DNA from 3 places in the Pseudomonas sp. S2_F07 genome. Region 1 is predicted to be linked to each of the others. Evidence: predicted binding sites of a transcription regulator. Region 1 holds the regulator's gene; each other region holds the start of a gene.

Region 1 (10,071 bases):
TCCTGCTTGTACTTCTCTTTGTTTGCCGCCAGGTCCGCGAGCATACGGTTGGTTGTGTCCTGCACCAGATCGTGCGCCGAAGGCGCCGCTGCGGCATGGGACACCAACGGAAACACCGCGAGCATTACCAACAGGCCACGTCGCAAGGTAGAGATCATTTAACTGTTCCTCATTTAGCTTCTTTGCTAACGGTATTGAGCAGAAATTTACCGATCAGGTCTTCGAGCACCAGCGATGACTGCGTGTCATGGATGGTTCCACCATCCTTGAGCAGGGTGTCTTCCCCGCCCACGCTGATACCGATGTACTTCTCGCCCAACAGGCCAGCGGTCAGGATAGATGCAGTGGAGTCCGCCGGCAGATTATCGATGCGTTTTTCCAGCTGCATGGTCACCCGACCGGTAAAACTGTCGCGATCCAGATCGATGGCCGTGACCTTGCCGATGGTCACACCGGCCATGGTCACCTTTGCTCTGACCGTCAAACCGGCGATATTGTCGAAGTAGGCGTAAAGTTTATAGGTGTCGGTGCTCGGACTCGGGGACAGGCCACTGACCCGCAACGCCAACAAAAGCAAAGCCAGGATGCCAGCCAGCAAGAAAAGGCCGACACCGATTTCCAGGGTGCGGTTTTGCATCAGAAATCTCCAAACATCAAGGCGGTCAGAATAAAGTCCAGGCCGAGTACTGCCAACGAGGCATATACAACGGTCTTGGTAGTGGCACGACTGATCCCCTCGGAAGTGGGTTCGCAGTCATAGCCTTGGAATACGGCGATCCAGGTCACCACAAAGGCAAAAACGATGCTTTTGACGATCCCGTTGAGCACGTCCTCGGTAAACGTCACGCTGTTCTGCATGTTCGACCAGTAGGAGCCCTCATAGACTCCCAGCCAGTCGACCGCCACCCACGAGCCGCCCCAGATACCCACCACGCTGAAGATCATCGCCAGCACCGGCAGGGAAATGAAGCCGGCCCACAAACGTGGCGCAATGATGTACTTGAGCGGGTCGACCCCGATCATTTCCAGGCTGGACAACTGCTCGGTGGATTTCATGTTGCCGATTTCGGCGGTCAACGCCGAACCTGCGCGCCCAGCGAACAGCAAGGCGGTCACCACCGGCCCCAGTTCACGCAGCAGCGTCAGGGCAACCATCTGCCCGACAGCCTGCTCCGAACCATAGCTGGAAAGAATGTTGAAGCCCTGCAGCGCCAGCACCATGCCGATGAACACCCCGGAGACCACGATGATCACCAGGGACATCACGCCCACCGAATGCAACTGCTTGACCAGCAGCCCGAAACCGCCACCGATGCCGCCCCGACCAAGCAAGGCATGAAACAGGAACAAGCTCGAACGCCCGAACACCGCCAACACATCGATGCCGGCCTGGCCGAAGCGGCGAACGCGCTCTATCAATGAAATTCTGCGCATCAGCGCTTCCCCAGAAGATCTGCGCGGTAATCCGTCGCTGGAAAGTGGTACGGAACCGGGCCGTCGGGTTCGCCGGTCATGAACTGGCGAATGCGCGGTTCATCCGAGTTCATCAACTCGTCCGGTGTCCCCTGCCCCAACACCTGACCATCGCCCACCACATAAATGTAGTCGGCAATGCTCGCGGTCTCGGCCAGGTCGTGGGAGACCACGATGCTGGTGATGCCCAACGCATCGTTGAGCAACCGGATGAGGCGCACCAAAACGCCCATGGCGATGGGGTCCTGGCCGACAAAGGGCTCGTCGTACATGAGGATCTGCGGGTCGAGCGCAATCGCCCGGGCCAGAGCAACACGGCGCTTCATGCCGCCGGAAAGCTCGTCGGGCATCAGCTCGATGGCGCCCCGCAAGCCTACGGCCTGCAGTTTGAGCAGGACGATGTCGCGGATCATTTCTTCCGGCAGTTGCGTGTGAACCCGCAGTGGAAAAGCGACATTCTCGAAGACATCGAGGTCGGTAAACAATGCGCCGCTCTGAAACAGCACGCCCATATGCTTGCGCGCATCGAACAGGTCGCTGCGCGACAGTTTTGGCAGGTTCTGACCGTTGACCCAGACTTCACCCTGGGTGGGCCGCAACTGGGCGCCCATCAGACGCAGGAGCGTGGTCTTGCCACACCCGGAAGGCCCCATGATGCCGGTGACCTTGCCGCGCGGGATACGGATATCGACATTATTGAAAATGCTGCGCGCACCGCGCTTGAAGGACAGTCCCTTCAGCTCGACCGCGTAGGCGTTATCGGCACTCATCTAAACTCCTTGCGATGCAGCCTCTCACTCGGACGCTTGGCTTTCTGCCGAAAGCACATACCTCCCGGGCAGGCCGAACTGGCGGCGAACTATAGCATTGCAAAGGCTGCGCGCCCAAGGCCAAAGCCAGGACATGTTCAACTGCATGACCGGTTGAAAGCCCCGTTTAGAAGGTTTCCGGCAACAAGGATGGCAATGCGCGACGAACTAGCGTGAGGGATTCGATCATAACCGCTATAATCGCCGCCTTTTCATCAGGCTATACGATTTCTGACATGAGCCAATCCAGCGACCTGATTCAATCAGCACAACGCACCATCCGCCTCGAGGTAGAGGCCGTGCAAGGCCTGCTGCCCCATATCGACGCGGATTTCGTACGCGCTTGCGAGATGATTCTGGCCAGCAAAGGCCGCGTGGTCGTGGTCGGCATGGGCAAGTCGGGGCACATCGGCAACAAGATTGCCGCGACCCTGGCCAGCACCGGCACCACGGCGTTTTTTGTGCACCCGGCTGAAGCCAGCCACGGTGACATGGGCATGATTACCCGCGACGACATCATTCTGGCGCTCTCGAATTCCGGCTCCACCAATGAAATCGTGACCCTGCTGCCACTGATCAAGCGCCTGGGCATTCAGTTGATCAGCATGACCGGCAACCCTGGCTCGCCGCTGGCCAAGGCCGCCGAGGTGAACCTGAATGTTCACGTCGAACACGAAGCCTGCCCGTTGAACCTGGCACCCACCTCATCAACCACCGCCGCGCTGGTCATGGGCGATGCCCTGGCCGTCGCGCTGCTGGAAGCCCGTGGCTTTACCGCCGAAGACTTCGCCTTTTCCCATCCCGGCGGCGCCCTGGGCCGACGCCTGCTGCTTAAAGTGGAAAATGTCATGCACGCCGGGCAAGAGTTGCCGCAAGTACAGCGCGGCACCCTGCTGAAGGACGCGCTGATGGAAATGACCCGCAAAGGCCTGGGCATGACGGTGATCCTGGAAGCCGATGGAAAGCTGGCCGGGATCTTTACCGACGGTGACTTGCGTCGCACGCTGGACCGTAGCATCGACATCCATAGCGCTACCATCGACCAGGTCATGACTGCACACGGCAAGACTGCCCGCGCCGAGATGCTCGCCGCCGAAGCGCTGAAAATCATGGAAGATCATAAAATCAACGCGCTGGTCGTGGTCGACAGAGACGACCGCCCGGTCGGCGCCTTGAACATGCACGACTTGTTGCGTGCAGGAGTAATGTAATGAGTGCGGACCTGCTGCAACGCGGCAAACAGATCAAGCTGGCGGTGTTCGATGTCGATGGCGTGCTGACCGATGGGCGCCTGTATTTCCTCGAAGACGGCAGCGAGTTCAAGACCTTCAACACCCTCGACGGCCAGGGCATCAAGATGCTGATGGCCGCCGGCGTGCAGACCGCCATCATCAGTGGCCGCAAGACCCCGGTGGTCGAGCGGCGGGCCAAAAACCTCGGTATCCCGCACCTCTATCAGGGTCGCGAAGATAAACTGGTGGTACTCGACGAACTGCTGGCCCAACTCAACCTGAGCTATGAACAGGTGGCCTACCTCGGCGACGACCTGCCGGACCTGCCGGTGATTCGTCGCGTCGGCCTGGGCATGGCGGTGGCCAATGCCGCCGGTTTCGTGCGTGAACACGCTCACGGCATCACCCTCGCCCGCGGTGGCGAAGGTGCCGCTCGCGAATTCTGCGAATTGATCCTGCGCGCCCAGGACCGCCTCGATGCGGCCAATGCGGCGTACCTGTGAGCCCACTATGCTGAGCAAAAAGTTTCGCAACACCCTGATGTTCACTTGCATCGCGGCAATATTCGCCGCGGTTGGCTACTGGAACATCAGCCCGGAACGCTTCCTCGACAAGCCGGTAACGCCGGTCGATGAGAGCGCGATCGACTATTACGCCATCAACGCCCACAGCGTGCAGTACCTGCCCGACGGCAAGCTGCAATATGATCTGGTGTCCGACAAGGTCGAGCACCTGAAGGCGACCGAGGTGACATTGCTGACCAACCCCGACCTGAATGTGTTCCGCGGCACTGAATTCCCGTGGCACGTCCAGAGCCTGCGCGGCGAGGTCAATCCTGATGGCACGCAGGTCGAACTGATCGATGACGTGCGCATCACGCGTTTCGACGAGAAAAACCGTAGAACCCTGATCACCAGCACCCGCATGACCGTGTTCCCGCAGCAGCAATATGCGCAGACCGAGCAAGACGTTAGAATCGACGGCGCTGGCGGTGTATCGACTGGCAAGGGAATGAAAGCGTATTTGAAAGAAAGCAGGATACACCTGCTATCGAACGTAAGAGGACAGTATGAGGCTCGTTAAAACCCTCCCGATTTTGCTCAGTCTGGGCGCAGCACTGGGAAGCGTGAGCGCCTGGGCTCTGCCGGAAGATCAACAGCAGCCTATCCGCATCCAGGCCGACGATGCCCAACTGGACGACAAGCAAGGTATTGCTACCTATAAGGGTGACGTGATCATCACCCAAGGCTCGATGAAGGTGACAGGCAACACCGTTACCATCACCCGCACCCCGACTGGCGACATTGACGTAGTGACCTCGGTGGGCAACCTGGCGTACTTCGAGCAATTGCAAACGGCTGGCGACACCAAGCCCGTGCAGGGCTGGGGCGTGACGATCCAGTACCACGCCGCGCAAAATCGCGTCGTACTGATCGACAAGGCCAAAGTTGTCGACAAGGACAACAACGTCACCCAAGGCGAGAAAATTGTCTACGACACCGACAAGAAGCTCGCCAGCGCCGGTCGCGCCACAGGCAGCAAGGTCACCGAGGCGCGTCCGCGTATCGACATGGTGATCCAGCCGAAGAAGAAAACCGACGAGAAAAAGGCCCAGTAATGGCAACTCTGAAAGCTCAGCATCTGGCCAAGAGCTACAAGAGCCGCCAGGTCGTGCGTGATGTCAGCCTGTCCATCGACAGCGGCCAGATCGTCGGCCTGCTTGGCCCGAACGGCGCCGGCAAGACCACCTGCTTCTACATGATCGTCGGCCTGGTGCAAGCCGACCAGGGCCGCGTCCTGATCGATGACCTGGACGTCAGCCACCAGCCGATGCACGGCCGCGCAAAGGCCGGTATCGGTTACTTGCCGCAGGAAGCATCGATCTTTCGCAAGCTGTCGGTGGCCGACAACATCATGGCCATCCTCGAGACCCGCAAGGAACTCGACAAGGCCGGCCGTCGCAAGGAACTGGAAAGCCTGCTGCAGGAATTCCACATCAGCCACATCCGCGACAACCTGGGCATGAGCCTGTCCGGCGGCGAGCGTCGTCGCGTGGAAATCGCCCGCGCCCTGGCCACCAACCCGAAATTCATCCTCCTCGACGAACCCTTCGCCGGCGTGGACCCGATTTCGGTCGGCGACATCAAGCAGATCATTCACCACCTCAAGGCCAAGGGCATTGGCGTGCTGATCACGGACCACAACGTTCGTGAAACCCTGGATATCTGTGAAACCGCCTACATCGTCAATGACGGCCAACTGATCGCCGAGGGCGACGCAGAGACCATCCTGGCCAACGACCTGGTCAAGGAAGTGTATCTGGGCCATGAGTTCCGCCTGTAAGCACTGAGTCGTGCCCAGGCCATCGCCCGGGCACTCACCGTGCCGACAAGCGTGGTCAGCCCTCAACAAGGGCAGCGCAGCAACACCGCTTTATAGTTTTTTATTGTTACAGCGCTCTAGGCAAACCCTTTAGTTTCAGGCATATAATTTGCTTAAGTTTGGCGCCCCGGCGCCCTGTAGTGGATGGCGCATGTGCGCCGGCGAATAAGGTGTTAAGCCCCTGCCATGAAACCATCGCTAGTCTTGAGAATGGGCCAGCAGCTGACGATGACACCGCAGCTGCAACAGGCCATCCGCCTGCTCCAATTGTCGACCCTGGACCTGCAACAGGAAATCCAGGAGGCCCTGGAGTCAAATCCGATGCTCGAACGCCAGGAAGAAGGCGACGACTTCGACAATTCCGATCCCTTGGCCGACAACGCCGAACAAAAGCCCAACACTGACATCCAGGAACCTTCCTATCAGGAAAGCGCCCCGACGGTTGATAACCTCGATGAGGGTGACTGGAACGAGCGTATCCCCAACGAACTCCCCGTCGACACCGCGTGGGAAGACGTTTACCAGACCAGCGCCAGCAGCCTGCCCAGCAATGATGATGACGAGTGGGACTTCACCACCCGCACCTCGGCCGGCGAAAGCCTGCAGAGCCACTTGCTGTGGCAACTGAACCTGGCCCCGATGTCCGACACCGATCGCCTGATCGCCGTGACCCTGATCGACTGCATCAACAATCAGGGCTACCTGGACGAAACCCTCGAGGAAATCCTCGAAGCCTTCGACCCGGAACTGGACATCGAACTGGACGAGATCGAAGCCGTCCTGCACCGCATCCAGCAATTCGAGCCAGCCGGCATCGGCGCCCGCAACCTCGGTGAATGCCTGCTGCTGCAATTGCGCCAGCTGCCTGCCAAGACCCCTTGGCTGGCCGAAGCCAAGCGCCTGGTCAGCGATTACATCGACCTGCTTGGCAGCCGTGACTACAGCCAGTTGATGCGCCGCATGAAGCTCAAGGAAGACGAACTGCGCCAGGTCATCGAGCTGGTCCAGAGCCTAAACCCGCGCCCGGGCTCGCAGATCGAGTCCACCGAAGCCGAGTACGTCGTTCCTGACGTCATCGTGCGCAAGGACAACGAGCGCTGGCTGGTGGAACTCAATCAGGAGTCGGTGCCACGGCTGCGGGTCAATGCCCAGTACGCCGGTTTCGTGCGCCGCGCCGACACCAGCGCCGACAATACCTTCATGCGCAATCAGCTGCAGGAAGCCCGCTGGTTCATCAAGAGCCTGCAGAGCCGCAATGAAACCCTGATGAAGGTTGCCACCCAGATCGTCGAGCATCAGCGCGGCTTCCTGGAGTACGGCGACGAAGCCATGAAGCCGCTGGTCCTGCATGACATCGCCGAAGCGGTCGGCATGCATGAATCGACGATTTCACGGGTGACCACCCAGAAATTCATGCACACCCCCCGGGGCATTTATGAACTGAAGTACTTTTTTTCCAGTCACGTAAGCACCTCCGAAGGCGGCGAATGCTCGTCCACGGCGATCCGGGCGATCATCAAAAAACTGGTTGCAGCGGAAAATCAGAAAAAGCCGTTGAGTGACAGCAAGATCGCTGGTTTACTGGAGGCACAAGGCATTCAGGTGGCTCGCCGCACCGTCGCCAAGTACCGCGAATCCCTCGGGATCGCGCCTTCGAGCGAACGCAAGCGGTTGATGTAGGGCCACGCCACAGCGTTCCAGTGGTAGATCATCTGGTCTACCGCTTTATGCACTGGCAACGAAGGAGAAGCTGTATGCAAGTCAACATCAGTGGACACCAACTGGAAGTGACCGAACCTCTTCGCACCTACATCGGCGAAAAACTCGAACGATTGGAGCGACATTTCGACAAGATCACTAATGTGCAGGTCACGATGACCGTCGAAAAACTGAAGCAGAAAATCGAAGCCACGCTGCATATTCCCGGGAATGAAGTGGTCGCCAACGCGGAGCATACCGATATGTACGCCGCGATCGACGCACTCACCGACAAGCTGGATAAACAACTCAAAAAGCATAAGGAAAAGACCCAGAGCCTCCTACAGGGCGCAACCGGTCGTTAACACTCCCTACCCATGATCCGACTTGAAAGTATCCTGACCCCCGGCCGTTCCCTGGTGAACGTGCCGGGAGGCAGTAAAAAGAAAGCCCTCGAACAAATTGCCAATCTGATCGCCCGCGAAGTGCCGGCCCTGGAGATGCAAGATGTCTTCGAGGCACTGATTGCTCGTGAAAAACTCGGTTCCACCGGGTTTGGTAACGGCATCGCCATTCCACATTGCCGTCTCAAGGGCTGTGTTTCGCCCATCAGTGCATTGATGCACCTGGACGCCCCTATCGATTTCGACGCCATCGATGGTGCGCCGGTTGACCTGCTGTTCGTGCTGCTGGTCCCGGAAGCCGCCACCGATGCGCACCTTGAGCTGCTGCGACAGATCGCCAGCATGCTCGACCGCAAGGACGTGCGTGAAAAGCTGCGTAGTGCTGCAAGTAACGAAGCCCTGTATCAGGTTGTCCTGAACGAGCAAAACGGTCAGTAATCATGCGCTTGATCATCGTCAGTGGCCGTTCCGGCTCAGGTAAAAGTACCGCCCTCAACGTACTTGAGGATAACGGCTACTACTGCATCGACAACCTGCCCGCCGGCCTGCTGCCGGAGCTGGCCGAGCGCGCCCTGGTTCATACCGAGATGTTGCAGCCGCTGGTCGCCGTTTCCATTGACGCGCGCAACCTGCCAAGCCACCTGTCACGCTTTCCCGACCTGCTCGAGGAAGTCCGTGCCCGCCACATCCAGTGCGATGTGCTGTATCTGGACGCCGACGAAGAAACCCTGCTCAAGCGCTTCTCGGAAACCCGCCGACGCCACCCCCTGAGCAACGCCAACCGTTCGCTGGCCGAAGCCATCAACGTTGAGAGCGCCCTGCTCGGGCCGATTGCCGACCTTGCCGATCTCAAGATCAACACCACCAGCCTGAACCTGTACCAGCTGCGCGACGCCATCAAACTGCGCCTGTTGAATCAGCCCGAGCCGGGAACTGCCTTCCTGGTCGAGTCCTTCGGCTTCAAGCGCGGCATGCCGGTGGACGCCGACCTGGTTTTCGATGTGCGCTGCCTGCCAAACCCTTACTGGAAACCGGAATTGCGCGAGCAGTCCGGGCTCGATCAACCGGTTGCCGAATACCTGGCGGCACAGCCGGATGTCGAAGAGATGTTTCAGGACATTTCCACATACCTGCTAAAGTGGCTGCCTCGTTTTGCCGCCAGCAACCGCGCCTACGTCACCATTGCCATTGGCTGCACTGGCGGACATCACCGTTCCGTCTACCTGACCGAGCGTCTGGGGCAGACGCTGCAACAATCCCTGAAGAACGTCCAGGTCCGCCACCGCGACCTCAGCTAAAGGATTCACATCGCGATGCCTGCTCTGGAAATCGAAATCATCAATAAATTGGGCCTGCACGCTCGCGCTTCTGCAAAATTCGTTGGGGTAGCGGGTCAGTTCCCGTGCCAGATCCGGGCCGGTCGGACACCAGAGTCCATGGTCGATGGCAAAAGCATCATGGCGATGATGATGCTGGCCGCCGGCAAAGGCACCACGATCCACTTGAGCACCGAAGGCGAGCAGGAACAGGAAGCGCTGGATGCGCTGGTGGCGTTGATCAACAACTTCTTCGACGAAGGCGAATAAAAGCTACAGAAAAGAAGATAGGCCCAGCCGTTGCAGGAGCGAGCCTGCTCCGGGCGGCGTTCCGACGATGGCATCACCACTTTCAACTTCAATGTCGCCTGACACTCCGCTTCGCGAGCAAGCTCGCTCCTGCAAGGAGGTTGCCGTGTAGTCAATAAAAAAGGCGCGCCACCCAATGGGTGACGCGCCTTTTTTTGTACAGCGGCCGAGGCTTAGCTACCCGCCACCGTCATCCGCTCGATCAGCACCGAACCTGTGCGAATGTTGCTGCGCAATTCAAGATCGTTACCCACGGCCACGATCTGCTTGAACATGTCGCGCATGTTGCCGGCGATGGTCACTTCCTGCACCGCGAACTGGATTTCACCGTTCTCGACCCAGTAACCCGCTGCACCACGGGAGTAATCGCCGGTCACCATGTTGAGGCCCTGCCCCATCAATTCAGTCACCAGCAAGCCACGTCCCATGCGCCGCAGCAAGGCGGCCT
Region 2 (10,071 bases), 3.1 Mb from region 1:
ATCACTTCGACTTCATGCACCAGCGCTATACCGCCGACACCGCCGACTACACCGGCCGCGTCACCGTACCGGTACTGTGGGACAAACAGCACAAGCGCATCGTCAACAATGAATCATCGGAAATCATCCGCATGTTCAATGGCGCCTTCGACGATCTGACCGGTAACGACCTGGACTTCTACCCGGCGCCGCTGCGCGGCGAGATCGATGCGTTGAACGAGCGGATCTACCCGGCCGTCAATAATGGCGTGTACCGCGCCGGGTTTGCCACCTCGCAGCAGGCTTATGAACAAGCCTTCGATGAAGTGTTTGCCGAGCTCAATCATCTGGAACAGTTACTGAGTGCCAACCGCTACCTGGCTGGCGAGTACCTGACCGAAGCGGACATCCGCCTGTTCACCACGCTGATTCGCTTCGATGCGGTGTACTACGGGCACTTCAAGTGCAACCTGCGGCGGATCGCGGATTATCCGAACCTGTCGAACTGGCTGCGGGAGATTTATCAGTGGCCGGGAATCGCCGAGACGGTGGACTTCACCCACATCAAGAACCACTACTACGCCAGCCACCGCACCATCAACCCGACGGGTGTGGTGCCCAAAGGTCCGGCGCAGGACTTCACCGCGCCCCATGATCGGGAGCGGTTGAGCGGGAAAGGGGTTTGGAAAAAGCGTTAAAAAGCAAAAGATCGTCCGAACGCGGCCCGAACCTTCGGCAGCTCCTACAGGGTGTACACCTTACCTCTGTAGGAGCTGCCGAAGGCTGCGATCTTTTTGCAACAGCCAACGCAGTAATCAGACCTGCCCCTGAGCCCCTTCAAACCACGCCAGTTTCTCGCGCAGTTGCACCACTTCACCGACGATCACCAAGGTCGGCGCATGCACTTCATGCTCCGCCACCAGTCGTGGCAGGTCCGCCAGGGTGCCGGTAAACACTCGCTGGTTGACTGTGGTGCCCTGCTGGATCAGTGCCGCCGGGGTATCGGCGGCGCGACCATGCTTGATCAACTGCTCGCAGATGATCGGCAAGCCCACCAGGCCCATGTAGAACACCAGGGTCTGTGCCGGGGCCACCAGATCGGCCCATGGCAAATCGCTGGAGCCGTCCTTGAGGTGGCCGGTGATGAAGCGCACCGACTGCGCATAATCGCGGTGGGTCAGCGGAATCCCGGCATAGGCCGCGCAACCACTGGCCGCCGTGATACCCGGCACGACCTGGAACGGGATGCCATGGGCCGCCAGTTCTTCGATCTCCTCACCACCACGACCGAAGATGAACGGATCGCCGCCCTTCAACCGCACCACGCGCTTGCCTTGCTTGGCCAGGTCCACCAATTGCTGGTTGATCTGGTCCTGCGGCACCGCGTGATCGGCTCGGCGCTTGCCGACGTAGACCCGCTCGGCGTCGCGACGGCACAGTTCGAGAATCGCCGGTGCGACCAAACGGTCGTACAGCACTACGTCGGCTTGCTGCATCAGACGCAATGCCTTGAACGTCAGCAGATCGGGATCACCCGGACCGGCGCCCACCAGATAGACCTCACCGGTCGCCACTGGCGCTTCGCCATCGATTTTCGCCTGGAGCAAGCGCTCGGCTTCGCCGCCCTGCCCGGCCAATTGCCGGTCGGCAATAGGTCCCTGGAAAACATCTTCCCAGAACGCCCGACGCTGCTGCACATCCGGAAACAGGCCTTTGACCTGATGACGGAATCGCGCCGCAAGCCCGGCCAGGTGACCGTAGGTGGAAGGAATCCAGGTTTCGATCTTGGCGCGGATCAAACGCGCCAGCACCGGTGCATCGCCGCCGCTGGACACGGCAATGATCAACGGAGAACGGTCGACAATGGCCGGGAAGATCACGCTGCACAGGGCTGGCGCGTCTACCACGTTGACCGGCACGCAACGCCGATGGGCGTCGGCGGAGACTTGTGCGTTCAGCGTTTCGTCGTCGGTGGCGGCAATGATCAGCCCGCAACCGTCCAGATCCGCCTCGGCGTAGCCACGTAGCAGGCACTCGCCACCGCTGCCGGTAACCAGCTCGCGCAATTGCGCTTCGATTTCAGGTGCAACCACCCGCAGCAGCGCACCGGCATCGGCCAGCAGGCGGGACTTGCGCAAGGCAATCTCCCCGCCGCCGACGACCAACACACGACTGCCGCGCAGGTTATGGAACAGCGGCAGATAGTTCATTTAGCCGATGACCTCGAGGCCACCCATGTACGGCTTGAGGACTTCAGGCACGCGGATCGAACCGTCGGCCTGCTGATAGTTCTCGAGCACCGCCACCAGGGTACGGCCGACTGCCAGGCCGGAGCCGTTCAGGGTGTGTACCAGTTCAGGCTTGCCGGTTTCCGGGTTGCGGAAACGCGCCTGCATGCGGCGGGCCTGGAAGTCGCCACAGTTGGAGCACGACGAAATTTCGCGGTATTTGTCCTGGCTCGGGATCCACACTTCCAGGTCGTAAGTCTTGACCGCGCTGAAGCCCATGTCGCCGGTGCACAAGGCCAGGGTGCGGTAAGGCAGTTCCAGCAGTTGCAGGACCTTCTCGGCGTTGGCAGTCAGCCCTTCCAGCGCTGCCATCGACTGCGACGGCTCGACGATCTGCACCATCTCGACTTTATCGAACTGGTGCTGGCGGATCATGCCGCGGGTGTCGCGACCCGACGCGCCGGCTTCGCTACGGAAGCACGGGGTGTGGGCGACAAACTTGATCGGCAGCAGTTTCGAGTCGACGATTTCGCCGGCGACGATGTTGGTCAGCGACACTTCGGCGGTCGGGATCAGGTACAGGTCGGCTTCGCCTTCGCGCGCGATCTTGAACAGGTCTTCTTCGAACTTCGGCAACTGGCCGGTGCCTTGCAACGCCGGGGCCTGGACCAGATAAGGCGTGTAGGCCTCTTCGTAGCCGTGCTCGGTGACGTGCAGGTTGATCATGAATTGCGCCAGGGCGCGATGCAGACGGGCGATCGGGCCGCGCAGCAGGGCGAAACGGGCGCCGGACAGCTTGGCGGCGGTTTCGAAGTCCAGCCAGCCGAACTTCTCGCCCAGGGCGACGTGGTCCTGAACCGGGAAATCGAAGGCCGTCGGGGTACCCCAGCGACGCACTTCGACGTTGCCGTCTTCGTCTTCGCCGACCGGTACCGATTCGTGCGGCAGGTTGGGGATACCTAGCAGGATCGAGTCCAGATCGGTCTGGATCGCGTCCAGTTCGACTTTACCGGCGCTCAATTCGCCCGCCATGCGCTCGACGTCCGCCATCAGCGGCGCGATGTCTTCACCGCGCTGCTTGGCCTGACCGATGGATTTGGAGCGCGCATTACGTTCAGCCTGCAGTGCTTCGGTGCGGGTCTGGACGGTCTTGCGCTGTTCTTCCAGCGCTTCGATGCGCGCAACATCCAGGGTATAGCCACGGGATGCCAGGCGGTCCGCTACGTCCTGAAGGTTGCTACGTAACAGTTTGGAATCGAGCATGTCGGTTTCTCGTTTATCAAAGTTTGGTCAAGGACAGGCCGGCCCAGGTGGCAAGCAGCCCGCCGAATACGCTGAGCGCCGCATAGCCCAGGGCCAGCGGCACTTGCCCGCTTTCCAGCAGGCGCACCGTATCCAGTGAAAAGGATGAAAAAGTTGTCAGCCCCCCGAGGAAGCCAACGATCAACCCGGCACGCACCTCGATGGGCACCTCCGGGCGGATCAAAAACAGACCGTATAGAACGCCGATCAGCAAACAGCCCACGATATTAACGGCCAGCGTCGCTGTATAGAAGTGCCGCGGCCAATTCGCGTTGATCCAGTTGCCGGTGGCGAAGCGCAACAACGTGCCGGCCATCCCGCCGACGGAAACCGCAACGATCAAGGGAAGCACTATTTTCTCCGCTGCCTTGGGCTTAAACGGTCGAGTTTCGCCAGGTGATTGAGTTTTTCGCCGATCTTCAACTCCAGGCCACGGGGCACGGGCTGATAGAACGGGATTGGGTCGAGTTCTTCCGGGAAATAGTCTTCGCCAGCGGCATAGGCGTCCGGCTCATCATGGGCATAACGGTATTCATCGCCGTAGCCCAGTTGTTTCATAAGTTTGGTCGGCGCGTTACGCAGGTGCAGCGGCACTTCCAGAGAACCGTGCTCGGCGGCGGCGCGCAATGCGGTCTTGAAGCCCATGTAGACCGCATTGCTCTTTGGCGCACAAGCCAGGTAGGTGATGGCCTGGGCCACCGCCAGTTCGCCTTCGGGGCTGCCGAGGCGCTCCTGCACCTCCCAGGCCGCCAGGCACAGGCTCAGGGCGCGGGGGTCGGCATTGCCGATGTCTTCGCTGGCCATGCGCACCACGCGCCGGGCGAGGTAGAGGGGGTCGCAACCGCCGTCGATCATCCGTGCAAACCAATACAAGGCGCCGTCAGGGTTGGAGCCGCGCACCGATTTATGCAGCGCGGATATCTGGTCGTAGAACGCTTCGCCGCCCTTGTCGAACCGCCGGCGGGTATCGCCGAGCAGGCTTTGCAGGAGATCGGTGCCGATCTCGCTGTTGTCTTCCGCCAGGTCCGAGGCGTTTTCCAGCAGGTTGAGCAGGCGCCGGCCATCACCATCGGCGGCCGACAGCAGCATCTGGAAGCCTTCGTCGCTGAGGGTCAGGTTGCGCTTGCCCAGGCCACGCTCTTCGGTCAGCGCGCGCTGCACCAGTTTGCGCAGGGCCGCTTCGTCGAGGCTTTTGAGCACGTAGACCCGCGCCCGTGACAGCAAGGCGTTGTTGAGTTCGAAGGAGGGGTTTTCCGTGGTCGCGCCGATGAAAATCAGCGTGCCGTCCTCGACATAGGGCAGGAACGCATCCTGCTGGGATTTGTTGAAGCGATGCACCTCGTCGACGAACAGGATGGTGCGGCGCCCGTACTGCGCGGCCTGCTGCTTGGCGATTTCCACCGACTGGCGGATCTCCTTGACCCCGGCCAGCACCGCCGAGACCGTTTCGAAGTGCGCATCCGAGACTTCCGCGAGCAATCGCGCCAGGGTGGTTTTGCCCACGCCCGGCGGTCCCCAGAAAATCATCGAATGCAGGGCACCCTGCTCCAGCGCTTCGCGCAGGGGTTTGCCGCGAGCGAGCACGTGTTCCTGACCGACGTACTCGTCCAGATTGGCCGCACGCAGGCGGGCGGCCAAGGGCTGGGCGATGGGGGCGCTGCGAAACAGATCCATGGTTACCTAAAAAACCTCACTGCCTATCAGCCAAATCATTAAACACCGCAAGCCCCTGTGGGAGCGAGCTTGCTCCGGGCGGCGTTCCGACGATAGCGTCAGGTCAGTCGACATTGCTGTTGAATGTTATGCCGCCATCGCGAGCAAGCTCGCTCCCACAGGTTATCTGTCTTATTCCTGAATTACGTCAGCCCCTTTCGGGATATCGAACTTGAACTTGGACGCCGGGATCGGCTCGTTGGCCTTCACCCCGGTGAACAGGATATTGGTGCGCTGACCAACGCTGTCGATCAGTTGCATATCATTGACCAGGCCATTGCGGAACGACAGGCGCAGGCTGTCGAACAGGGTGTCCTTGGTTTTCGGCTTGAGAGTGAAGTCGATCACCCCACCGGCTTCCTTGGCGCTGATGTCGAAGCTCTGGCTGATCTTGGACACGTCACCGGACAACAGCAAGGCCGGGGTCTGGGTCAGGCGCTGGTCGAGGTTCTTGATGGTGGCCTGTTCCAGGTCCGGGTCCCACAGGGTGACTTTCTTGCCATCGGAGATCATGGTCTGTTCGGCTGGCGCATCGGTGTGCCAGTAGAACAGGCCAGGACGCTGCAGCGACATCTCGCCAGCAGTTTCCTGCAACTGGGTGCCGGTGCCATCGAGGGTCAGTTGCGAGAAACGTGCGGTCAGGGTCTGGGATTTTTCCAGCAGTTGGGTCAGGCGCGCCACGTCCTTGTCATCGGCGTTAGCCTGGAGCGTGGTCAAGGCCAGTACCGGCAGCAACAGCATGCGGATCAGACGCATGGGAGTCCTCATAACATTCGTGGGAGTGCGGGCGGCGCCAAAGGCACCACCCTTTTCATACTCGGGTCAGTCGCGCACCGGGCCCGGGGCCAGGACTTCACGCGAACCGTTGGTGTTCATGGACGTCACGACCCCGGCCATTTCCATGGCTTCGATCATGCGCGCGGCGCGGTTGTAGCCGATCTTCAGTTTGCGCTGAACCGCGGAAATGGAGGCGCGACGGCTTTCCAGCACGAACTGCACGGCTTCGTCGTACAGCGCATCGGCCTCGGGATCGTCACCGTCGCCGCCACCACTGCTGCCTTCAAAGCCGCTGCCCGCCTCTTCGACGCCATTGAGGATGTCGTCGTTGTATTCCGGCGCGCCCCGCAGCTTCCAGGCTTCCACCACGCGGTGAACCTCATCGTCGGACACGAAAGCACCGTGAACACGAATCGGCAGGCTGGTGCCCGGTGGCATGTAGAGCATGTCACCGTGGCCGAGCAGTTGTTCGGCGCCGCCCTGGTCGATGATGGTCCGCGAGTCGATCTTGCTCGATACCTGGAACGCCATGCGGGTCGGGATGTTGGCCTTGATCAGACCGGTGATCACATCCACCGACGGACGCTGGGTCGCCAGGATCAAGTGGATACCGGCCGCACGCGCCTTTTGCGCGATACGGGCAATCAGTTCTTCAACCTTCTTGCCGACGATCATCATCATGTCGGCAAATTCGTCGACCACCACCACGATGGTCGGCAGCTTGCTCAGCAGCGGCGCTTCGTCGTGGATGCTTTCGCGCTTGTACAGCGGATCGCTCAACGGCTCGCCGGCGTCCTGGGCTTCCTTGACCTTGGCGTTGAAGCCCGACAGGTTTCGCACCCCCATCTTGGCCATCAGCTTGTAGCGTCGCTCCATCTCGGCAACGCTCCAGCGCAGGGCGTTGGCGGCGTCCTTCATGTCGGTGACCACCGGGCACAGCAGGTGCGGAATGCCTTCGTAGATCGACAGCTCAAGCATTTTCGGGTCGATCATGATCAGCTTGGCGTCTTCCGGGCCGGACTTGAACAGGATCGACAGGATCATCGCGTTCACACCCACCGACTTACCGGAACCGGTGGTACCGGCCACCAGCAGGTGCGGCATCTTCGCCAGGTCAGTGATCACCGGCTTGCCGCCGATGTCGTGGCCCAGGGCCAGGGTGACCGGGGATTTGAAGTTGTCGTACTCGGGGGTCGACAACACCTCGGAGAAACGCACGATCTGCCGGTCTTCGTTGGGAATCTCGATACCGACCGTGGTCTTGCCCGGAATCACTTCCACCACGCGCACGCTGGTCACGGCCAGGGAGCGGGCAAGGTCTTTGGCCAGGTTTGAAATACGGCTGACCTTGACCCCGGCCGCCGGCTGGATCTCGTAACGGGTGATCACCGGGCCCGGGTGAATCGAATCCACCGTGACTTCGACGCCGAATTCCTTGAGCTTGATTTCCAGCAGGTGGCCAACCGCAGCCAGGGATTCAGGCGAGTAATTGAGCTGTTTCTTTTCCGCCGGGTCGAGAATCGAGATCGGCGGCAAGGTGCCTTCCACGGCGCTGTCGACGAACAGCGGCGCCTGCTTCTCTTTCTCGACGCGCTTGCTCGGCGCGGCGGGCTTTGGCGGCGCGGGCGCAATCACCGGCGGCACCTGCTTCTCACGCTCGGACATGTGCTTGCTCAGGGCTTGCTCACGTTCGATCAGGCGTTCCTTGACCTTGGCCTGCTCGCGCTTGTCGGTGACGGTCGGCGCGACCACTTCATCCATACGATCATCGACTTCACGCAACCGGGCAACCAGTTGTTTGCGCTCGGTACGGGCAGCCCACCAGCGATTGGCGGCGCCCTGGAACAGCTCGAACAGGTCGAGGGTGATTTTGCCGGTGATGTCCATCACCTTGAACCACGACAGATCGGTAAACACAGTCAGGCCGAACAGGAACAAGGCAATGAACAACAGCGTGCTGCCCTGGATATTCAGGGCGTTCCCGGCCAGTTCGCCGAGGCTTTCCCCCAGCGCGCCACCCGCACCGGCCGGCAGACCGGTCGCGGCATGAAAATGGATATGGGCCAGCGCGGCCCCCGACAGCACCAGGAACACCAGGCCGATCAGGCGCCAGGAGAACAGCCAACCGCTCCACTGCCACGGTTCGTGACGCTGGCGGAAGATCTGGTACGCCTTGACGGCCAGCAGCAACGGGAAGATGTAGGCGAAGTAACCCAGCACCATGAACAGGATATCGGCGCTGTAGGAGCCCGCTGGCCCGCCGAAGTTCTGCACATCGTCGATCTTGCTGTTATGACTCCAGCCCGGATCGTCCTTGCCGTAGGTCAACAAGGCCATCATCAAGAACAGGCACAAGGCACCGATGGCGATCAGCGCACCTTCCTTGAGTCGGTAGTGCAAGTGCTGGCGCCAGAGCGGTACGACGGCTGGTTTAGGTGCTGCGGTGGATTTCTTCAAAACGCTTCTTTTCCTGCGCCATGGGCGCGTCCATCTGGTGAATGTCTATAAAAACCGCGAAAAAACTGCCCAATCCAGGCAGGTAAAAAAGTTAACACGCGTTACCGGGACTACTTTTAACACTGCGCCCCGGTTTTTATAAACATGGCGCGCACTGAATATATGTAACACGCAGGGCATTGTACGGGTTTGTACGCACGACGCCATGCTTGAGACCCTTGGGTGTAGCATAGTCAAAAGCATATGACATGCTGTTCAATTTGAGCATGCATTCTCTTTTGTGACAAAGGCTTATGAGGTGTTTTTATGAGCGAAGCGAAGCATTCACGCCTGATCATCCTGGGCTCCGGCCCCGCCGGTTACAGCGCGGCCGTGTATGCCGCCCGCGCCAACCTCAAGCCCGTTGTCATTACCGGCATCCAGGCGGGTGGCCAGCTCACCACCACCGTCGAAGTGGATAACTGGCCAGGGGACGTTGAAGGCCTGACCGGGCCGGTGCTGATGGATCGCATGCAAAAACACGCCGAACGCTTTGCCACCGAGATCGTTTACGACCACATCCATACCGCCAAGTTGCAACAACGGCCGTTCGAGCTGATTGGCGATGGCGGAACCTACACCTGCGACGCACTGATCATTGCCACCGGCGCCAGCGCGCAATACCTGGGTCTGCCGTCGGAGGAAGCGTTTGCCGGCAAAGGAGTGTCGGCGTGCGCGACCTGTGATGGATTTTTCTATCGCAATCAGGTGGTTGCGGTGGTCGGCGGCGGCAATACGGCGGTCGAGGAAGCCTTGTACCTGTCGAACATCGCCAAGGAAGTGCACCTGATCCATCGGCGCGACAAGCTGCGCTCGGAGAAGATCCTCCAGGACAAACTCTTCGAAAAAGCCGCCAATGGCAATGTCCGCCTGCACTGGAACCAGAACCTGGACGAAGTGCTCGGCAATGCCAGCGGCGTGACCGGCGCCCGCCTGCGGGACAGCCACACCGGTGAAACCAAGGAGCTGACATTGGCCGGGGTGTTTATCGCCATCGGCCACAAACCCAACACCGACCTGTTCGCGGGCCAGCTGGAAATGCGCGACGGATATCTGCAGGTCAAGGGTGGCAGCGAAGGCGATGCCACCGCTACGGCGATTGCAGGGGTGTTTGCCGCCGGCGACGTGGCCGACCACGTTTATCGCCAGGCCGTTACATCTGCCGGGGCCGGTTGCATGGCGGCGCTGGACGCTGAAAAATACCTCGACGACATTCCAACCGTTTAAAGGCAAACTTTATGGCGGGCCAACACCCGCCACTGCCCTCCCCTTCTGCAAGCCTGGATGCCATGCTGACTTGGTTACAACGCAACACCTTGCATTTCCCACCGCTGGAAAAGGCCATGCGCGACCCCAACGGGCTTCTGGCTGCCGGTGGTGATCTGTCTGCCGATCGGCTGATCTCGGCTTATCGCCACGGCTGCTTCCCATGGTTTTCCGAAGGCCAGCCGATCCTCTGGTGGTCGCCGGACCCGCGTACCGTGCTGTTTCCCGACGAATTGCACATCTCGCGCAGTCTGAACAAACTGCTGCGCCAGCAACGCTATCAAGTGACCTTTGACCAGGACTTCGCTGC
Region 3 (10,071 bases), 960 kb from region 1:
CATCAGGCTGAGGGACACTTCGTCAGAGATCGCCAGCGGCCCTACCGGCATGCCGGCCTTGCGCGCTTCAGTCTCGATCATCGCCGCGCTCACGCCCTCGCCCAGCATGGCGATGCCTTCATTGGTGAAGGTGCCGAACACCCTTGAGGTGAAGAAACCGCGGCTGTCGTTGACCACAATCGGGGTTTTCCTGATTTGCAGGACGTAATCGAAGCCGCGTGCCAGGGTTTCGTCGCTGGTATTGGCGCCCTTGATGATTTCCACCAGCGGCATTTTTTCCACGGGGCTGAAAAAATGCAGGCCGATAAACTTGCTCTGGTCGGGCACGGCACACGCCAGGCCGCTGATCGGCAAGGTCGAGGTATTGGAGGCGATCACCGCGTCCGCGCCGACGACCTTCTGCGCGGCCAACGAGACCTTGGCTTTCAAATCTCGATCCTCGAACACGGCCTCGATGATCAGGTCGCAACCGGCCAGGTCGGCATCGCTTTCGCTGGTTTGAATGCGTGATAGAACGGTGTCGCGTTGCTCGATGCTCATTTGTCCGCGAGCGACCTTCTTGTCCAGCAGCGCCGCCGAATGCGCCTTGCCCTTCTCAGCCGCCGCGAGGCTGATGTCCTTGAGTACCACCTCGATTCCCGCCGATGCACTGACAAACGCGATACCGGCGCCCATCATCCCGGCACCGAGCACGCCGACCTTGCGGGTGACATAAGGCGCAAAACCTTGAGGTCGCGAGCCGCCAGCATTGATTTCGTTGAGCTGGAACCAGAATGTGCCGATCAGGTTCTTCGAGACCTGGCCGGTGGTCAGTTCGGTGAAGTAGCGGGTTTCGATCAGGTGCGCCGTATCGAAATCCACCTGGGCGCCCTCGACCGCCGCGCAGAGGATTTTCTCTGGCGCGGGCATCGTGCCCTGGGTTTTGCTGCGCAGGATCGAGGGTGCAATCGCCAGCATCTGGGCGACTTTCGGGTTTGACGGTGTGCCGCCCGGAATCTGGTAGCCCTTCACGTCCCAGCGCTGCACTGCCGCCGGATTGGCCAGAATCCATTCCCGCGCCTTGGCCAACAGGTCTTCGTGATCGCTTGCCAGCGCATCGATCAACCCCGCCTGCAATGCCTGTTGTGGCCGCACCTTCTTGCCTTCCAGCAGATAAGGCAGGGCTTTTTCCAGGCCGAGCATGCGCACCATGCGCACCACGCCTCCGCCGCCCGGCAGCAGACCGAGGGTGACTTCCGGCAGGCCGAGTTGCACCGACGGGTTGTCCAGCGCCACACGGTGATGACAGGCCAGGCAGATTTCCCAGCCGCCGCCCAATGCAGCGCCATTGATCGCGGCGACCACGGGCTTGCCTAGGGTTTCCAGGGCGCGCAACTGGCCCTTGAGGTTCAGCACCATGTCGTAGAAGGCCTTGGCCTGGGGTTTGCCGACCTTGATCAGTTCGTTGAGGTCGCCGCCAGCGAAAAACGTCTTCTTGGCCGAGGTGATGATCACACCGGCGATGCTGTCTTTGTCGGCCACCAGGCGCGCAACGCAGTCCGCCATGGCCTCGCGGTACACCGCGTTCATGGTATTGGCGCTCTGGCCCGGCATGTCGATGGTCAGGACGACGATCTGGTCCTGGCCTTTTTCGTAACGAATAGCTTCGTTCATAACTGGATTCCTTGAAGTCCGGGCTCAGAGGCGTTCAATGATGGTGGCAATGCCCATGCCGCCGCCGACACACAGGGTCGCGAGGCCATAGCGCAGGCGTCGGGCTTCCAGTTCATCGAGCAGCGTGCCGAGAATGGCGCAACCGGTGGCGCCCAGCGGGTGGCCCATGGCGATTGAACCGCCATTGACATTGACCTTGTCCGGATCGACGGCCATGTCCTTGATGAATTTCAACACCACCGACGCGAACGCCTCGTTGACCTCGAACAGATCGATGTCTTCGACCCGCAGCCCGGCCTTGGCCAACGCCTTGCGGGTCGCTGGCGCGGGGCCGGTAAGCATGATGGTCGGATCGGTGCTGGTGACTGCCGTGGCGACAATCCGCGCCCGGGGCTGCAAGCCCAGAGCCCGCCCCTTGGCTTCGGAGCCGATGAGCATCAGCGCCGCACCATCGACAATCCCGGAGCTGTTGCCGGGGGTGTGAACATGGTTGATCCGCTCGACATGGCTGTAGACCCGCAGCGCGGTGGCATCGAAGCCCATCTGCCCCATCATCTCGAAACTCGGCTTGAGCTTGCCCAGGCCTTCCAGGGTCGAATCGGCGCGGATGAACTCATCGTGATCGAGCAGGATGATGCCGTTCTGGTCCTGCACCGGCACCAGCGATTTGTTGAACGAACCGTCGGCTCGCGCCCGCGCGGCCTTCTGCTGGGAATGCAGCGCATAGGCATCGACATCCTGACGGCTGAAGCCTTCAAGGGTGGCGATCAGGTCGGCACCCACACCCTGTGGCGTGAAGTGACTGTGCAGGTTGGTCGCCGGGTCCAGCGCCCAGGCCCCGCCATCGCTGCCCATCGGCACCCGGGACATCGACTCGACACCACCGACCACCACCAGGTCTTCGAAGCCTGAACGCACTTTCATCGCGCCGAGGTTCACAGCCTCCAGCCCCGAAGCACAGAACCGGTTGATCTGTACCCCCGCCACGCTGACATCCCAATCGGCCACTTGAGCGGCGGTCTTGGCGATGTCGGAACCTTGATCGCCAACCGGTGTCACGCAGCCGAGCACCACGTCATCGACCTGACTGGTGTCCAGTGCCGTGCGCTGCTGCAGTGCGGTGAGCAAACCGGCCACCAGGTTCACCGGTTTGACGCTGTGCAAGGCGCCATCAGCCTTGCCTTTGCCACGGGGCGTGCGTAACGCGTCGAAAATCAATGCTTGGGTCATGACGTCCTCGAACCGCAGTGCAGGTGGGTAAATACCGAGTGCCCACTCTTGGCCCGAGCCGCGTTTGATTCAATGACCGCAGCGCTCACAGAAGTTGACGCTCACGCTCAGACGAACGGTAGTCAGCTACCATTCAGGACACCAAGCTGTCTAGCCAACGGGCGCCAAAGAAGCTGGCAATATGCCTCATGCCTTTTTAAAAGCGAATCGCAAGAACACCATACGAAATGGATCTAAGCCAAGCTTAACGCGGGCTCTAAGGTGAACTTGTACGAAGTTGTCGTCGGGTTTTGCCGAGGCGCTCGTCACTACAGGAAGTGCAACGCGCTGCCATCATGGAGCTATGCGGGCAGGCATCAGGAAATAACAAAAAAGGCGGTCAAGCCATGTTCAAACAATCGAAAGTTCGTCAAGCCGGGCTCATCCTTTTCGCCACCACGCTGTTGTTGATATTGCCGAACCTGACCAAGGTCATCGGCTAGTCGCGTCTAAAAGATACGGCGTCACAGTTTTTGAATTGCCACTCTCAAAATGTGACTGGCCCGCTACCCGGGCCAGCGTGGCTGTGCCAATCTTTGCGGCACCTGCACGACATGGACGGCGATCACTTGAAAATGCTCATTCTGCTTGGGGCCACGCTGTTCGGCTCGCCCCTGTATGCCGCACAACTGAACCTGGAGCTGGGCGCGAACAGTCGCACCTGGCAGACCGAGCAATTGCTCAAGCATCCTCAGGTCCAAACCATCAACATCAGCAACGACGTTTCCTACAAGCGGGACATGAGTTACCGCGCCGTGCCGCTGTCCGCACTGCTGGACGGCATCAAGCCTGAAGACCACCTGCAGGCCGTGGCGCTGGATGGCTTTGCCGCCGAAATGACAGCCGCGCCGTTGCTCAAAACCCAGGGTGCACAGGCGTGGCTGGCGATTGAAGACCCAGCCAAACCCTGGCCACCGCTATCGGAAGGCAAGCCGGGCGCCGGACCGTTCTATCTGGTCTGGAGCAATCCGCAGGCAGGCAATATCAGCCCCGAACAATGGCCGTTCCAGGTGGCAAGCATCAAACGCCTGGCGCCCGTCACCGAGCGCTTCCCTGCCCTGCTGCCCGATCCGGCATTGAAGGCGGATGATCCGGTGAACAAGGGCTTTGCGTTGTTCCAGAAGAACTGCCTGGCCTGCCATCGACTCAATGGCGCCGGGGATGCGCAATTCGGGCCGGACCTGAATATTCCGTACAACCCGACCGAGTACTTCGGCGCGGACTTCCTCAAGCGCTACATTCGCGATCCACAAAGTTTGCGTCAGTGGCCGCAGGCGAAGATGCCCGGGTTCCCGGCCGAGGTGTTGCCGGATGGGGATCTGGGGATGCTGGTGGGGTATTTGCAGCATATGGTTGGGCGCAAGGTGAAGCCGTAACAACATCGTACCTGTGGGAGCGAGCTTGCTCGCGATAGCGGTGTATCAGTCACAAAAGTATTGACTGAAATGACGCCATCGCGAGCAAGCTCGCTCCCACAAGGTTCCTTGGTATCGCGCCTACTGCTGCTGCACAGAAATCACCGGCACCGGCGTCGGTGAAACCAGCACCTTGGCGTGCATCTGCTCACACCCGCCGCCCCGGCGCATCCCGCGCACCGGGCAGGCATCCAGGTAATCCAGGCCCACCGCCAGTTTCAGGTGCCGCTCCGGTCGGGCCAGTTCGTTGGTCACATCGAAGCTGTACCAGGCATCATCCAGCCAGGCTTCCGCCCAGGCGTGACTGGCCAGATGTTCGCTGTTTTCGCTGTACAGGTAGCCCGACACATACCGCGCAGGAATGCCCAGGCTGCGGGTGCAGGCGAGAAACGCGTGGGTGTGGTCCTGACACACGCCGGAGCCTCCGGCAAAGGCCTGGGCCGCGCTGGTATCCACTTCCGTGGAGCCCGGCGTGTAGGTCATATGCTGGTTGAGGCCGTGCATCAGATCGATCAGCGCCGTGCGGTCGCGGCGTTGCTTGCATTCCTTCTCGGCAAACGCCCGCAGGGCGGCGTCGGCTTCGGTCAAACGGGTAAAGCGCAGAAATGGCAGTGCCGACTGGCTCTCGTGTTCGGCCTCACGCCATTCGTCGATATCGACCTGGCCACGGGCGCCGATGATGATCGCCTCGTGGGGCTCGTCCATGGTCAGCACATGCAGGATGTTGCCGAACGGATCGAGCTGCGCCCGCACCGGACGCGGCAGGTCGAGCTGCCAGCTGAGCACGTGCTGGCGCTCGCTGTCGTGGGGAGTCAGGCGCAGATACTGGATGCTCGCCCGCACCTTGTCTTCGTAGTGATAGGTGGTCTCGTGGCTAATGGAAAGTCTCATGCGGCCTCCAGATAAGAACTGTGAATCGCGTTACCCAACTGGCGCACCAGCGGGATGAACTCGGTCAGCCAGGCGTGCAGGCCTTCTTCGAGAATTTCATGGATGCCGGTGTAGCGCAGGCGTGCGTCCATTTCCGCCGCCAGGCGTTGTGCGGGACGACCGTTGGCCCCCGGCAATTGCGCGAGGATCTGGTCGATTTCTTCGGTGCAGGCGCGCAGGGATCGCGGTACATCGGCCCGCAGCAACAGCAATTCGGCAACATGCCGGGCGCCGGGGGCGTCGCGGTAGATTTCCGTGTAGGCCTCAAACGACGACAACGCCCGCAACAACGCGCTCCATTGGTAATACGCGTGAGCGGTGCCATCGCTGACCGCTTCGGCCTGGTCGCCGGCCATTTCGTAGCGGGCATCGAGCAGGCGCAAGGTGTTGTCCGCCCGTTCGATAAAGGTCCCCAGACGAATGAAGCGAAACGCATCGTTACGCATGATGGTGCCGTAGGACGCGCCCCGGAACAGGTGGGAACGTTCCTTGATCCACTCGCAGAAACGGCTCATGCCGTAGCGACTTAGGCCTTGTTCGGCGATGCCGCGAATTTCCAGCCAGGTGGCGTTGATGTTTTCCCACATGTCGGCGGTGATGCGCCCACGTACCGCATGGGCGCTGGCACGTGCGGCACCAAGGCAGCTGTAGATACTCGCCGGGTTGGCCGCATCCAGGGCAAAGAAATGCAGCAGGCGTTCGGCATGCAGCTCGCCATGGCGCTCCAGGTAATCGTCCAGGGTGCCGGTGATCAACAGCGGCATGGCCAGTTCGTGCAAACCGTCGCCGCGACCGTCCTGCGGCATCAGCGACAGCGAATAGCTGATATCGAGCATCCGGGCGAGGTTTTCCGCCCGCTCCAGATAACGTGACATCCAATACAGATCCGAGGCAGTTCTACTTAACATGACAGGCTTCCTTTAATCCTCGACCACCCAGGTGTCCTTGGTTCCGCCGCCCTGGGAGGAGTTGACCACCAGGGAGCCTTCGCGCAAGGCGACACGGGTCAAGCCGCCGGGCACGACCCGGGTTTCACGACCCGACAGGACAAACGGCCGCAAGTCGATATGGCGTGGCGCAATGCCGTTTTCGACAAAGGTCGGACAGGTCGACAGCGACAGCGTCGGTTGCGCGATATATGCATGGGGCTTGGCGATGATCCGCGCGCGGAAAGCTTCGATTTCCGCCGCCGTCGCCGCCGGCCCCACCAACATTCCGTACCCGCCGGAGCCTTGGGTTTCCTTGACCACCAACTCTGGAAGGTTGGCCAGCACGTGGGAAAGCTCAGAGGGATTACGGCATTGCCACGTAGGAACGTTCTTCAGGATCGGCTCTTCATCGAGATAGAAACGGATCATGTCGGTAACGAACGGGTACACCGACTTGTCGTCCGCCACCCCCGTGCCGATGGCATTAGCCAGCACCACGTTGCCGGAACGGTAGGACGACAGCAGCCCCGGCACGCCGAGCATCGATTCCGGGTTGAATGCCAGTGGGTCGAGGAACGCATCGTCGAGGCGACGATAGATCACGTCGACGGCTTTCGGCCCGTCGGTGGTTCGCATGTAGACCTTGTCGTCACGCACGAACAGGTCCGCGCCTTCCACCAGCTCCACGCCCATTTCCCGCGCCAGGAACGCATGCTCGAAGAACGCACTGTTGAAGCGCCCCGGCGTCAGCACCACCACGCTCGGGTTATCGATCGGGCTTGAGCTTTTCAGGGTATCGAGCAGCAGGTTCGGGTAGTGGTCGATGGGGGCAATGCGTTGCGCCGCGAACAGCTCGGGGAACAGGCGCATCATCATCTTGCGGTCTTCGAGCATGTAGCTGACGCCGCTCGGTGTTCGCAGATTGTCTTCAAGAACGTAGTAGGTGCCGTCGCCGTCGCGTACCAGGTCGACGCCGGAGATGTGCGAATAGATATCGCGGTGCAGATCCAGCCCTTGCATCGCCAACTGGTACTGCTCGTTGGCCAGCACCTGCTCGGCCGGAATGATGCCGGCCCTGATGATGCGCTGCTCGTGGTAAAGGTCGGCGAGGAACATGTTCAACGCCTTGACCCGCTGGATGCACCCGCGCTCGACTATCCGCCATTCGCTGGCGGGGATACTGCGGGGGATGGTGTCGAAGGGAATCAGGCGCTCTGTCCCTTGCTCATCACCGTAGAGCGTGAAAGTAATCCCGGCGCGATGAAACAGCAGATCGGCCTCGCGTCGCCGTTGTGCCAGAAGCTCGTCAGGCGTCTCGGCCAGCCAACGGGCAAACTCCCGATAATGCGGGCGGACCTGTCCGCCGGCATCGTACATCTCATCAAAATAGGTGCGGATCATGCCGTACTCCTTGTCACTCGGACGTCCAGACCTTCGCAAGGCCCGTGCCATCGGCATAAACGCTTAAATTTCAATCAGTTGGGTAATCAACGCGCACGCGCCGCACCAATCCTGTGCGGTAAATGCCCCAACCTGATCGCCCCCGCTTCATTGCAAGGCGTGGTGGTCGCCTATCACCAGCATAGCCAGAGTTGATTTCACTGCCCGGCAACGGATGCGGATAATCCAGGCATTCGCTGAAAAGCTCACCGAACTTCCCTTTTAGCCGCCTGCCCTGGCGGCTTTTTTTTGGTGTCCAACGCCCACAAATGAAAACGGCCAACCCGAAGGTCAGCCGTCATTGCTGGTTGTCACTGTTCATAAGGTTATGCGAGTCGCCCTCGTACCTCCTGCTTCACACCCCAGCCTTCGATAATGCCGCCCAGAGGCTCGACCACTGCTTCGAAACCCTGTTCGAAGTCGCCGATATCGTCGTAGGTGGCATACATGACCTTGCACAGTTCCAGCGCCCAGGCGCCGTCGTCGCGCGCACTGACTTGCGCATCCAGGGATTCACCACGGTGGAAATGACCTGCCGCCCTGCGTGCCCGCTCCTCGTCCGGGAAAATGGCGTAGAACTCGATGGGATGAAACCGGGAAAAGTCAAAACCGCCTTCTTTCATGCGGCGCAGCACACTGCTGCTGATGTCTTCTTGATAGGCTGTGCTCATGAAACGTCCTCCTCAAAACGATGGATAGACTTTCCGTACTCCCTCACCCGCAACCGAACAGCGCGAGCGACGGCAAACGATGTGCCGGCGGGAAACAAGCATGGAGCTGACAAGACCAGACCTTAGCGATTCATTCGCTGATCTCGCTTGCAGAGTAGCCTCAAGATAGAGCCTCTGCCAAGGCCTGGATATGAATGCGACAGCTATCGTTCAGATTGGAGTAATGTCGAGGATTTGAATGCTGTTCTGGGACTTGAGCTCTTTGACGCTCGCGTCATTGGTCCGCCCTTCCAGATCGTTCAGATCCAGTTCGGCGGCGACAGGAAGAAGCCGGGCCTTGATGAGCTTGGCAGCACGCTCGTAGTCCGGGCGCTCGGTGCACTCAAAGACTTCGTCGATGGTTTCGCCATGATCATCCACGAAAGTGACTTTCCACTTTTGCATTGGTGCCTCCTCGATAAAACCCATGGATGGGCTTACCTCTATCTCGACCTTGTTAGCTGACTAATTGTTCCGCCGAGTCAAACACGTCGACGGATGTGAAAATCACTCTCAACACCCTTTGTAACCCACCAAGCGCAAACCATGTGGGAGCGGGCTTGCTCGCGAAAGCGGTGTGTCAGCCAGCTTGATTTCAGCTGACCGTCCCTCTTCGCGAGCAAGTCGGATCGCCGCACCGCCGCTCCCACAGGTTTTGTGTTTCAACCTATCAGTCGTTGCTTGGCTTGTTCACCGCCTGCAGCACGTACTGAGGCAAGGCGAAGGCGCCGATGTGGATTTCAGGATTGTAGTAGCGGGTGACTATGCCGCTGCCCGTGAAGCGCTGTTGCAGGGTTTCGCGGGACAACTTGCGATAAGCGGTATTGGTGGCGCCCCAGGCGAAGGTCATCGAGCCACCGATGTAGGTCGGCACGGCGGCCTGATAGAAGTGCCAGTCCGGGAACAGGCTGCGCAGGCGACCGGCGGTGGTCTTCACTTCTTCGATCTGCATGAATGGCGTGCCGTTCTGGGTCACCAGGATGCCGCCTTCGTTCAGGCAGCGGTGGCAGGCCTGGTAGAAGTTTTCCGAGAACAGTACTTCACCCGGGCCGATCGGGTCGGTGGAGTCGGAAATGATCACGTCGAACTTTTCAGTGGTGGTGGCGACGAAACGCATGCCGTCGTCGATCACCAGGTTCAGGCGTGGATCATCGAACGCGCCCTTGGAGTGATTCGGCAGGAATTCCTTGCACATGTCGACCACGGTGCCGTCGATCTCGACCATGGTGATGTGCTCGACGCTGCGGTGCTTGGCCACTTCACGCAACATGCCGCCGTCACCGCCGCCGATGATCAGCACGCGTTTGGCCGCACCGTGCGCCAGGATCGGCACGTGGGTCAGCATTTCGTGGTAGATGAATTCGTCGGCTTCGGTGGTCTGGATCACGCCGTCCAGCGCCATCACGCGGCCCATGCGCGGATTTTCGAAGATCACCAGGTGCTGGTGCTCGGTGCGCACTTCGTGCAGCAGTTTTTCCATGCGAAAACGCTGGCCGTAGCCTTCGTAGAGGGTTTCCAGGTAGTCGCTGGTCGGGGTGTTGCTCATGGGAAGTGCTCCGATGAATGCGGGTGGCAACGGACGGTTACCCGCCCATGATGGCCAATCGAGTGTCTCGATTGGCCGGGAAAGGCGCGCATTCTACGTCGCGGAACATGACAGGTCGAACCTCACTTGTTCGACTTGCCACAATCCTGTGGGAGCGGGCTTGCTCGCGAAGCAGGCAA

What was found. Region 1 encodes sigma-54, which starts transcription at its own class of promoters, with help from an activator protein. Its sites were predicted from a motif close to ANTGGCATNNANNTTGCTNT; they were not measured.
Region 2: the regulator sigma-54 is predicted to act here: its motif matches at 8,693-8,712, upstream of AB4O40_RS07115 (DNA translocase FtsK).
Region 3: the regulator sigma-54 is predicted to act here: its motif matches at 7,630-7,649, upstream of AB4O40_RS26290 (circularly permuted type 2 ATP-grasp protein).

Annotation. Positions count from the first base shown of each region.
Region 1 is NZ_CP162758.1:4,813,259-4,823,329, reverse strand. Features, by position in the region: gene AB4O40_RS21805 (MlaC/ttg2D family ABC transporter substrate-binding protein) at 1-158, opposite strand, end outside; gene mlaD (outer membrane lipid asymmetry maintenance protein MlaD) at 170-637, opposite strand; gene mlaE (lipid asymmetry maintenance ABC transporter permease subunit MlaE) at 637-1,434, opposite strand; gene AB4O40_RS21790 (ATP-binding cassette domain-containing protein) at 1,434-2,243, opposite strand; gene AB4O40_RS21785 (KpsF/GutQ family sugar-phosphate isomerase) at 2,519-3,493, shown strand; gene AB4O40_RS21780 (KdsC family phosphatase) at 3,493-4,017, shown strand; gene lptC (LPS export ABC transporter periplasmic protein LptC) at 4,025-4,597, shown strand; gene lptA (lipopolysaccharide transport periplasmic protein LptA) at 4,584-5,132, shown strand; gene lptB (LPS export ABC transporter ATP-binding protein) at 5,132-5,857, shown strand; gene AB4O40_RS21760 (RNA polymerase factor sigma-54) at 6,083-7,576, shown strand; gene hpf (ribosome hibernation-promoting factor, HPF/YfiA family) at 7,651-7,959, shown strand; gene ptsN (PTS IIA-like nitrogen regulatory protein PtsN) at 7,972-8,436, shown strand; gene rapZ (RNase adapter RapZ) at 8,439-9,296, shown strand; gene AB4O40_RS21740 (HPr family phosphocarrier protein) at 9,312-9,584, shown strand; gene pmbA (metalloprotease PmbA) at 9,797-10,071, opposite strand, start outside.
Region 2 is NZ_CP162758.1:1,561,797-1,571,867, forward strand. Features, by position in the region: gene AB4O40_RS07085 (glutathione S-transferase family protein) at 1-677, shown strand, start outside; gene cysG (siroheme synthase CysG) at 795-2,189, opposite strand; gene serS (serine--tRNA ligase) at 2,190-3,470, opposite strand; gene crcB (fluoride efflux transporter CrcB) at 3,487-3,861, opposite strand; gene AB4O40_RS07105 (replication-associated recombination protein A) at 3,861-5,183, opposite strand; gene lolA (outer membrane lipoprotein chaperone LolA) at 5,355-5,978, opposite strand; gene AB4O40_RS07115 (DNA translocase FtsK) at 6,045-8,456, opposite strand; gene trxB (thioredoxin-disulfide reductase) at 8,763-9,722, shown strand; partial or broken gene aat (leucyl/phenylalanyl-tRNA--protein transferase) at 9,785-10,071, shown strand, end outside.
Region 3 is NZ_CP162758.1:5,773,085-5,783,155, reverse strand. Features, by position in the region: gene AB4O40_RS26315 (3-hydroxyacyl-CoA dehydrogenase NAD-binding domain-containing protein) at 1-1,653, opposite strand, end outside; gene AB4O40_RS26310 (acetyl-CoA C-acetyltransferase) at 1,678-2,883, opposite strand; gene AB4O40_RS26305 (c-type cytochrome) at 3,477-4,298, shown strand; gene AB4O40_RS26300 (transglutaminase family protein) at 4,419-5,228, opposite strand; gene AB4O40_RS26295 (alpha-E domain-containing protein) at 5,225-6,175, opposite strand; gene AB4O40_RS26290 (circularly permuted type 2 ATP-grasp protein) at 6,188-7,597, opposite strand; gene AB4O40_RS26285 (ribonuclease E inhibitor RraB) at 7,963-8,307, opposite strand; gene AB4O40_RS26280 (hypothetical protein) at 8,518-8,751, opposite strand; gene speE (polyamine aminopropyltransferase) at 9,017-9,892, opposite strand.